One region of the Vibrio cortegadensis genome, then DNA from elsewhere that is predicted to be linked to it. Evidence: predicted binding sites of a transcription regulator. Region 1 holds the regulator's gene; each other region holds the start of a gene.
The links. Region 1 encodes PurR, which represses purine synthesis genes. Its sites were predicted from a motif close to TNANGNAAACGTTTNCNTNA; they were not measured.

Region 1 (3,218 bases):
ATGGAAGAAGCTCCTTGCAAACGTTTATGGGAACAAGTTTATGGAAACAATATGACAAATGTTTTATCGACTTACAAAGATAAGACAGGGAAGCGAGGAGAAATATTTCATATAAATCAAAGAATATAAAAAAACCGCAGCAGAAACGCGGCGGTTTTTTTGATGTGTCGACTAGTTTAGGTCGCTGATTAACTCATTTCGCCTTTCTTGCGGAACGACTGACCAATGAGTGCCATTTATTGCGCCCTCAAGAGCCCATAACAGCTCAACGCTGACAGATGATGAGTGAGTTTGTCTAATTGCTTGGAAAGCGGTTAGAGAGCCTTTGCTGTGCAATTCTTCAACTGTTGCGATACCCGCTTTTTTAAGCATGCGCTCGGTAGCAAGTCTAAGATTAGGTAAATCTTTTAATCGATTTGGCTTAGCCGATGATTGCTGGCTTTTTTCTTGCTGTGCGAATTCTAATGAAGCAACTGCAGTTTTTAAGATTTGCTCAGGTGTATCCCAGCAATTTTCAGGCAAAGCAAAATACTTAGTAACAACGGGGAAACCACGCTTTTTGTAAATGTATGGCTGATAACCTTGTTCTTGGAATTGCTTAGTTGAATCTTTATCAGCACGAATATGTAGTTGATCATTAACTACTAGTGCGAACATTGTGTCATTGGCAAAAATACCAAATCCACCAAACATTGAGCGGGACTTGATAGCGCCAAGTTGCTCAAATAACTTCATAGAGTCTTTTAATACTGGTTTATCCATGCTGTATAGTCTCGGTGTAAAGGATTACGCCACCAAATTTCAGGTCCGAGATAATAGCTAAGTGATGCAAATGTACTGTCAACGAAACGTTAAACTTTGTTTGCATACTTGCCATCGGTAACCCCGCTACCTACCAAATGGTTTAGGCCGGAGGCTTTGCGTCCTATTTTTTCAAATAGTTTGCCCTGTGCGTGACACTCATAGCATATAGGAAAATATTGAATAGGTATCACATTTTAGGTTTTAAAATGAGACATTGGTCCAATAATTCATGAGCTTGATGTGGGTTGAGTTGCAGTTTAGGTGTTGTGAATGCGCACTGATTAATACGCATTCATTTGAGTATTTTAATTAAATAAGTTTTTTTACCGTATCCCGAACTACGATTTCAGGGTGCATTTCAAAGATGCGTTTATCGTGCTCTTTGTCTTTGATTCGTTCCAATAAAATCTCAAATGCAGTTTTACCAACACGTCTTTTTGGTTGGTGGACTGTAGTTAGTGGTGGAGAGAAATATTCTGCTAATTCAATGTTGTCGTAACCAATAACAGAGATGTCGTCAGGGATTCTAATCCCTTTCTGCTGCAAGCGGCTCATCAATCCTAAAGCCATTGTGTCATTGAAACAGAAGACAGCCGTTGGGCGATTTTCCATATTCACAATTTTATCAGCAGCAAGTACTGCAGTATCACATTCAAAATTGCCTTCGATGATCCAATCTTCATTCACATCAATATCGGCACCCTTGAGAGCTCGTCGATAGCCTAAAATTCGCTCTTTACATGCAACCTTATCGAAATGACCACTTAAGCATGCAATATCGGTATGACCGTTATCAAGCAAGTACTTAGTCGCAAGGTAAGCGCCTTCTTCAGAATTATCGATGATCTTATCGGCTTGCGAACTTTCAGGGCCCCAGTCCATGATCACTTTAGGGATATCAGAGTGACGATCTAACATCTCTTTTAGCTCTTCAGTTAAATCTGAACACATGACTAACATGCCATCAACACGCTTTTCGGCAAGCATGCGGATATAATCACGCTGCTTTTCGTAAATTCCACCAGTATTACAAAGAATCAGCGTGTAGCCCTGTCGATAACAGTAACTCTCAACGCCATCAATTACTTCTGAAAAGAATAAATTGGTAGATTGAGTCACGAGCATACCAATGGTGCGTGTGGTATTACATTTTAAACTTCTCGCAACGGCACTTGGAGCATAGTTTAATTCGTCTACCGCTTTCATTACCTTTTCTTGAGTCGTTTCAGCAACAAATCGAGTTTTGTTGATGACGTGAGAAACGGTAGTTGTGGATACGCCTGCTAAGCGTGCGACATCTTTTATTGTAGCCATGGTGTTATCCTGTCGAGGTGCTACTTAATACAGTGGTTAACTCATATAATAGTCAACCAAGTAGCGTAAATACTATCTCTTAATAGCAATTGCCGATTCACGTTACTTCACATCGTGAATCATCGAGAGATAGCAAGGTATTAAGAAACACAAAAACCGCCTTATATCAGCGGTTTGCATTTGTAATCATATTTTATCGTTTGCGGTCACAATTTTAGACCGCAAACGCTTCACTGGCAATGGATATTGGACCAGTTTAGTGGGTGTTGTCACATTTAATTATAAGAGGGTCAATACAAAACTACCAAGTGAAGTGAACCTAGTCTCACTTGATAGTTTAAAATGTGATAAATAACCACGAATTACCGATGGGAATTATAAATTTGAGAGGTTATTCGCCTGTTAGGTATTGGCAATCTAATTGGCAGAAGGCGACTAATACTTGAGCTACGCTTGCATAAAAACCAAACTCATCATATTGATCGCATTTAGCACTAAACTGTGGGATCCAAGAAAGGATATGAGTTTGAATGAAAGATTCTTGCTCAATTAATGCATCATCAAGGTGTTTCTCTTGCTCAAGCTCATTTGAACGAATAATTAAATTACCTAAAAAGTCGAGTTCAATGGCAATGTGGTCTGCTGGTTCATTCAATGATTCACTCACTGCAATGCCGTGCTTTGACATTAATGCTGCCATCTCTTGAGCCGGAACATCATTCAATAAACCTTGCTTTCCAATGTACATAGAAGCGTATGGAAGAGCGGCGTTCTTATCTGATTTTAAAAATAGATCACAATAGTCAGCGGAAAGCTCTAATTGAGCGTCTTCACGGTTTTGTAAGCGATTAAGGGCGTCAACTAACTTGTCTATTGAAGGTTTAAGTGTTTCGTTTTCACCTAAGCCAGTCAGAAAAGTGCGAATCTCTTGAGAGTTATAGCTGTCTAACTCTTGTTGAGTTAACTCTTTTGCGAAAAGGCTAGATAGCCACCAGTAAATCTCTGCACGCTTTTCATTGAATGCTTTTGTTTCGATCATCGTTATTGCTCCGAGTATTATTCTCACTATAGTCTAACCAATAAAAATGAATAACAGTAAC
Region 2 (3,218 bases), 1.2 Mb from region 1:
ATTTAGTAACCTCTTTCTACTTGCTTGGGTCGCATTGTGGCAGCTCTTCATTTCCCCGCACCCAGGTCTGTCGAACACAACTCTAGCCATTGCGTGGAGTATTCCGCTGCTACTTCCTCTTCCAGGCATTCTGGCTGGCAAAGCTTACACCCACGCATGGGCAAATTTCATTCTCATGCTGTATTTCCTGCATGCTTTAACCATCTTATATGTTGATGGCGGTGAGCGATGGCTAGCGCTGATCGAATTAGTACTCACCATGCTATGTTTTGCTGGGAATATTCTATTTGCTCGCGCAAGAGGCAAGGAGATGGGCTTAAAGCTAAACCGTCTTTCTGAAGTAGAAAAGCAAGAAAAAGCGAAATTTAACCAGGACTAACTCTCATAAGTTAAAGCCCACTGACTAGTAAAAACTCGCAGATTGACTCAAATATAGAGACATCGATAGAAAAAGAGCCCACTAACATCGCTAGCGGGCTCTTTTCATGACCATCTCTTATTCATAGCAGAAGAGAGTGGGATAACACTATCTATCTATCCATTCGAATACGATAACAGGCTCACTTGGCTGAACATCTTCGGTTAAGCTAACTTGATCAGCTATAAAGGCTTCGTTGTCATTAGTGGCTACTACTGCTGATTCAACAACCGCGGTTTGAGGAAGCGTTTCTTGCGCAAGGCTAGTGCTTTGATCCGTCGTTTCCTGAGTTAGAACAGGCGCAGTCTCCACCACGTCAGACTCTGACGTAAATGCCGCAACTTGCTTAATGTTAGTCATCTCTTGCTCAAATTCACTTTTCGATGTTAATAAGTGAACACGAAATGTCACTTCATCGCCTTGAATCTTAAGGATATCGATAGAAGCTACTGAGTTTAAAGACTTCAATTGGTTCTCTAGATGAAAGAAACTGACCGCACTCTTAATATTGATGAATTGCGCTAAAACAGATTCAGAAGATTCACTTGCAACATTCACAGCACTTTTTGTCGCGTAGTACTGACTCACCTGATCAATCAACTGAGCACTAATTTCAGATACTGAACCGTTTTCCTGACCAAAGACAGGTGAACGAGGAGAAGAAGAGATCGCTTCAGGTTGCTGGTCATACAGAGTCCAGCGCAATGAATTACCTTGAGCGCGCAATACTAAGACCGCATCAACAGGATAACGTTGGCTGGCTAAACTGATTGGTGAAACAAAACCGCCCCACAGGTCAGAAACCGCGATACCAGTAATATCATCAAAATCCCCGACAGGAACGGTAATAGGTAGGCCACGAGCATCCGCTTGTTCTCGTATAGACGTAATCAATGCAGAAGGTGAATGCTCCCAGCTAATGATTCGGTCATAATTTTGCTCTTCTACCAACCACACCAAAATATTGGCACGACTCTCTGGCCAATAAGGCAACTGAGCCTGAGTTAATAATGCGCGTAATTGTGGACCATTAAATGACATTTTTAGCGTTTGTTGCTGATCAAGTTCGCCATACCCCATTTGAGTTAAATACTGCGCACTCTGCCTTAGGGCTTTACGAACCACTTCATTTTCAAGTGCCACCGTCGAACCTGTCGCTCTTACAATAACTTGTTGCAAGCCTTGAACACGAGCCACTGTTTCCGCATCCTTCTCTTCATTATTAATAACGATTTCAGAACGATACAGATCCACTTGAGTCAATGCATAAGTTGGCAAGGATAGTAATCCCATAAACAGTAGAGCGAAGTTGCGCATAGTAATCCTAAAAATTAGTACTTAAGCGTTGATGATAAGCAACTATGAATGCAGGAGCAAGACAACAACTTCAGCGCTAGGTGAAAATTTGCACCTTTATTGTCGATTATCTCAACAAACATTAACTTTTTTTGCTATTTGCCAGTTTTTTTTGATCAAAACACTAAAGCAATCGTTTGCAGAGTGGTAGAATCCTGCAAATTTTATTTTCAGACTTACAGGGATACCAAATATGAAAAATGCAATTCAAGGTGCACAAATGCTATTTGTCGCCTTCGGCGCATTAGTTCTTGTTCCATTATTAACAGGGTTAGATCCAAGCGTTGCTCTATTTGGCGCAGGCGTTGGTACACTTTTATTTCAATTTATCACCAAACGTACCGTCCCGATTTTCTTAGCTTCTTCTTTTGCGTTTATTGCACCAATCATGTTCGGCATTCAAACTTGGGGAATTGGCGCAACCATGGGTGGCTTAATGGCCGCTGGGGTTGTGTATGTATTGATGGGTGCTTTAATCAAGGTGAAAGGCGTAGAGATCATTCATAAGATTCTTCCACCAGTTGTGGTTGGCCCAGTGATTATGGTGATTGGTTTAGGTCTTGCACCAACAGCGGTAAACATGGCGCTAGGTAAGAGTGGCGATGGCGCAATTCAACTTATCGATGGTAGCGCGGCATTATGGATTTCGAGTGTGTCGCTGTTCACGACTATTGCAATCAGCACTATCGGTAAAGGCTTTCTTCGATTACTACCTATTGCTGGCGGTATCTTAGCGGGTTATGTCTTAAGCCTATTCTATGGCGTAGTTGATTTCACTCCTGTTGCACAGGCATCTTGGCTTTCAATGCCAAACTTTACGTTCCCTGAATTCAACATCAACGCGATTTTATTCATGATCCCTGTCGCCATTGCACCAGCAGTTGAACACGTAGGTGATATGCTCGCAATCTCTAACGTAACAGGTAAAAATTACCTTAAAAAACCAGGTCTACACAGAACCATTGCTGGCGACGGAATTGCGACAATTGCAGCCTCTATGGTTGGAGCGCCACCGAATACAACTTACAGTGAAGTCACTGGTGCAGTAATGCTGACCAAAGCATTTAACCCTGTCATTATGACTTGGGCGGCGATTACCGCGATTGTTCTTGCACTTGTTGGCAAACTTGGCGCGCTATTACAGACCATTCCTGTGCCTGTTATGGGTGGTATTATGATTCTGCTATTCGGTTCAATTGCAACGGTTGGCCTTAATACTCTAATCAAGAACAATGTGGATCTGCACAAGTCTCGCAACTTAGTCATCGTTGCTGTAACGCTAGTCTTTGGTATTGGTGGTATGGCTCTGGGTGTAGGTGACTTTAGCCTACAAGGCGTAAGTTTATGTGGTATTGTCGCAATCCTACTTAACTTAATTTTGCCCCATGAGATGGGTGAAAACCATATTGTCGATAATGCTCAAATGGAAGAGAGTGAGCGTTAG
Region 3 (3,218 bases), 590 kb from region 1:
ATGATGCTGACGAGAATCACCCACGAATTAAAAAAGGGCTGAGTCGATTTGCAGAAGAGGTTTGGCTGTTAGAAGCAAAATAGTGCTGAAACCGTGTGAATCTTTAGTGACGGCGTAACAATGTAATATTTGCTGCAAAGGCTTAGTGGAAAGGAATCCTAGTGGAAACCTAACGCTTTGCAGCAAAAGTTCATTAAGTAAGGGCTTATTTAGCCAAAACCTATCTATCCAGAACCTATCTAACCAGAACCGATCTAAACAAAACCTAGCTAGCAAATATTCATCAAGCACAGACTCGATAGCATTCCTAACATTGTTGGCCTAGAAATGAATCGTAACCTTACTGGCACTCAGTATGGCAGCGTCAACGGCTTCTTCGATAGTCTCACGACGAGTCAATGCCACACCTAGACGACGCGTTCCATCAATGTCCGGTTTCCCAAATAATCTGATTTGAGTTTGAGGCATTGCCAGTGCATCCTGCAAACCGTCAAAGCAGATGTTGTCCGAAGTACCAGCCGCAAGAACAACAGCAGATGCCGACGGACCATATTGAGTAATGGTGTTGATTGGCATACCAGTGAACGCTCGAACATGCAGAGCAAATTCAGACAACTCTTGAGAAATCAGCGTGACCATTCCGGTATCATGTGGGCGTGGAGAGACTTCATTGAAAACAACGTTATCGCCCTTTACAAACAGTTCTACCCCAAAGATGCCATAACCGCCTAGCGCATTAACTACCGACTCTGCGACACGCTGAGCTTCTTTAAGTGCACTTTCAGACATACGCTGAGGCTGCCATGATTCACGGTAGTCGCCATCTTCCTGACGATGTCCAACAGGCGCACAAAAATGTACACCATCGACAGCACGCACCGTCAGCAGCGTTATTTCATAATCAAAATCGATAAAGCCTTCAACGATGACTCGACCAGCGCCAGTGCGTCCGCCTTCTTGCGCATAATTCCAGGCACAATCAATATCGTTCTCGGTTTTTATAACACTTTGCCCCTTACCTGACGAACTCATGACAGGCTTGACGACACAAGGTAGCCCTACAAACTCAACGGCGGAAACAAAATCTTCATAAGAATCAGCAAAACGATAAGGAGAAGTTGGTAGCGATAACTCTTCGGCAGCTAAGCGGCGGATCCCTTCACGGTTCATCGTCAGCAGAGTCGCTTTCGCACTAGGCACCACATTCAATCCATTCGCTTCTAATTCGACCAGCTTATCAGTAGCAATTGCTTCAATCTCAGGAACAACATAATCTGGTTTTTCAAGCTCGATGACTTTCTCCAGAGCTTTACCATCTAACATATCTAGAACATGGCTACGGTGCGCGACATGCATTGCAGGAGCGTTAGGGTAGCGATCACACGCAATGACCTCTAAACCCAACCGCTGACATTCAATGGCGACTTCTTTACCAAGCTCGCCAGAACCTAGTAATAGAACACGAGTTGCGCTTTTGCGCGTAGCTGTACCAAACATGTTAACCCTTAAATTTATGCTTTTCAGAAAATGACTGCGGCGATAATACTGCATTCAAATCAAGAAGCAAACGTTTGCGCAACTGTTCGGTGAAATTTTAAACGTAAAAAAGACGCTAATGAATAGCGTCTTTCTCAAAATGTAATCATTACGATGCTGAGTTATGTATCGTTACTTCAACATCGCTTGATTATGCGCGTCTCGAATTACAGCGCAGCATAACTAACAGGGATATCAGGGTTAATCGCTTCAAGTGTAGACTGAGTGTCTGCAAGGTGGCTGATTGCCCCTTCTGACATTTCAACTAGAGCAGCAGATTCAATATCCTGAATATCATTACCAGCCATCAGTAGTTGTACAATCGCAACTTGAAGTGGTGGTAGGCTAGGGTTGAATGCTGCATTTTCAGCGTAAGCGCCTAGGTAAGTATTTCCGTTGCTCACTTTAATCGCGACACCACTAAGGTTTTTAGTGTAAGGCGCATGGCTACGGTTTAAAGCACCCAGAGCACTGACAATAAGTGGATCACTGTCAGAGGTGGTTGCTTGGTGATCAGTTTTTGTCATCAAGCCAGAAGTAATACCAAGATCAGCAGGGCCGAATGAATCTGGAAGGTACTGTTGAAGTGACATCTCTTCGCGTTCTGGAAGTTGGATCATCAACTCTTTTGCTGTTGTCAATTCATTCATAAACTGGCGACAGTGGCCACATGGGCTAAAGTTGATGGTAATGTCGCTCAGTCCCTCTTCACCTTTCATCCAAGCGTGGCTGATAGCCGACTGTTCTGCGTGAACAGTTTGACCAAGTTGTGCGCCAGCCACTTCCATGTTTGCACCGAAATACAAACGGCCAGAAAGACCTCGAACTACCGCTCCAACATAAAATTTGGAGATTGGTGCGTAAGAGTAAGCCGCAGCAAATGGCAGTAGTGCAATGCGCAGTTCGTTATCTTTCATTTGAGTAATAGAAAGAAGCTCATCAAACTGCTCTTTTGATATTGTCGCATCAAAATTGTCAGCAAGAAGAATAGGAGATAAGAACTCTGTAATGTTAGTTGGTGCGGCTTCTAATGCCTGAATAATGCGACTCTTCATGGTGAATCCTTGTATAAGCGTTGAAGTTAATTCTATGACATCAGTAAAATGATGCTGAGGCGCAGGTCACATTATCAAATGTAACGAGGTGTTCTGTTGCAATATTAGAGTGAGGTCACACATGATAACGATTACAAGGGGAAAATTGTTATTCACGTCATGTATTGTTGCCCCTGACTGCGACACAAAGTGGGCGAAATGAAAGAGGATAAGTGGTAAATGGTCAATCGCTGATGATTAATTGACCACATTTAAGGCGAGATTAGAGAATCAACGCCTTTATGATTGAAAGCCTAGTCTTAATCTGAAAGCTTGGTCTTAATTTGAAAACTTAGCCTTAATTTGAAAGCCAAACGGCCAAATCAAAGAAAGAGGGTGCAAGAATAGAAGTAATCACACCGCACAAAACTAAGGCCAAAGAGCTAAACGCAGCATCTTTGGGATCGGTTTCTGCACATGTCGCAGTGCCTAATGCATGAGAAACGGTTCCCATGGTTAAACCTTTTGCAATCGGATGTGTGATATTCAGTAAGCTATAAATAGGGTAGGCAGCAATCGCTCCAAACAAGCCAACAATGAGCACCAAAATCGCGGCTATTGCAGGTTCTCCTCCTAAGTGACTTGAGA

Region 2: OCV39_RS03640 (uracil-xanthine permease family protein) is a predicted target of PurR. The motif match lies at 1,900-1,919, and genes of this name have one in related genera.
Region 3: purT (formate-dependent phosphoribosylglycinamide formyltransferase) is a predicted target of PurR. The motif match lies at 1,560-1,579, and genes of this name have one in related genera.

What each region holds. Positions count from the first base shown of each region.
Region 1 covers NZ_AP025472.1:1,962,937-1,966,154, reverse strand. The annotation lists gene OCV39_RS09270 (TVP38/TMEM64 family protein) at 1-2, opposite strand, end outside; gene OCV39_RS09265 (TfoX/Sxy family DNA transformation protein) at 172-762, opposite strand; cyclic di-GMP riboswitch class I at 876-957, opposite strand; gene purR (HTH-type transcriptional repressor PurR) at 1,114-2,118, opposite strand; gene torD (molecular chaperone TorD) at 2,510-3,157, opposite strand.
Region 2 covers NZ_AP025472.1:775,990-779,207, reverse strand. The annotation lists gene OCV39_RS03650 (DUF2069 domain-containing protein) at 1-379, shown strand, start outside; gene OCV39_RS03645 (DUF2066 domain-containing protein) at 527-1,735, opposite strand; gene OCV39_RS03640 (uracil-xanthine permease family protein) at 1,968-3,218, shown strand.
Region 3 covers NZ_AP025472.1:1,374,111-1,377,328, forward strand. The annotation lists gene OCV39_RS06550 (thiopurine S-methyltransferase) at 1-83, shown strand, start outside; gene purT (formate-dependent phosphoribosylglycinamide formyltransferase) at 322-1,497, opposite strand; gene cdd (cytidine deaminase) at 1,704-2,591, opposite strand; gene OCV39_RS06565 (LrgB family protein) at 2,929-3,218, opposite strand, start outside.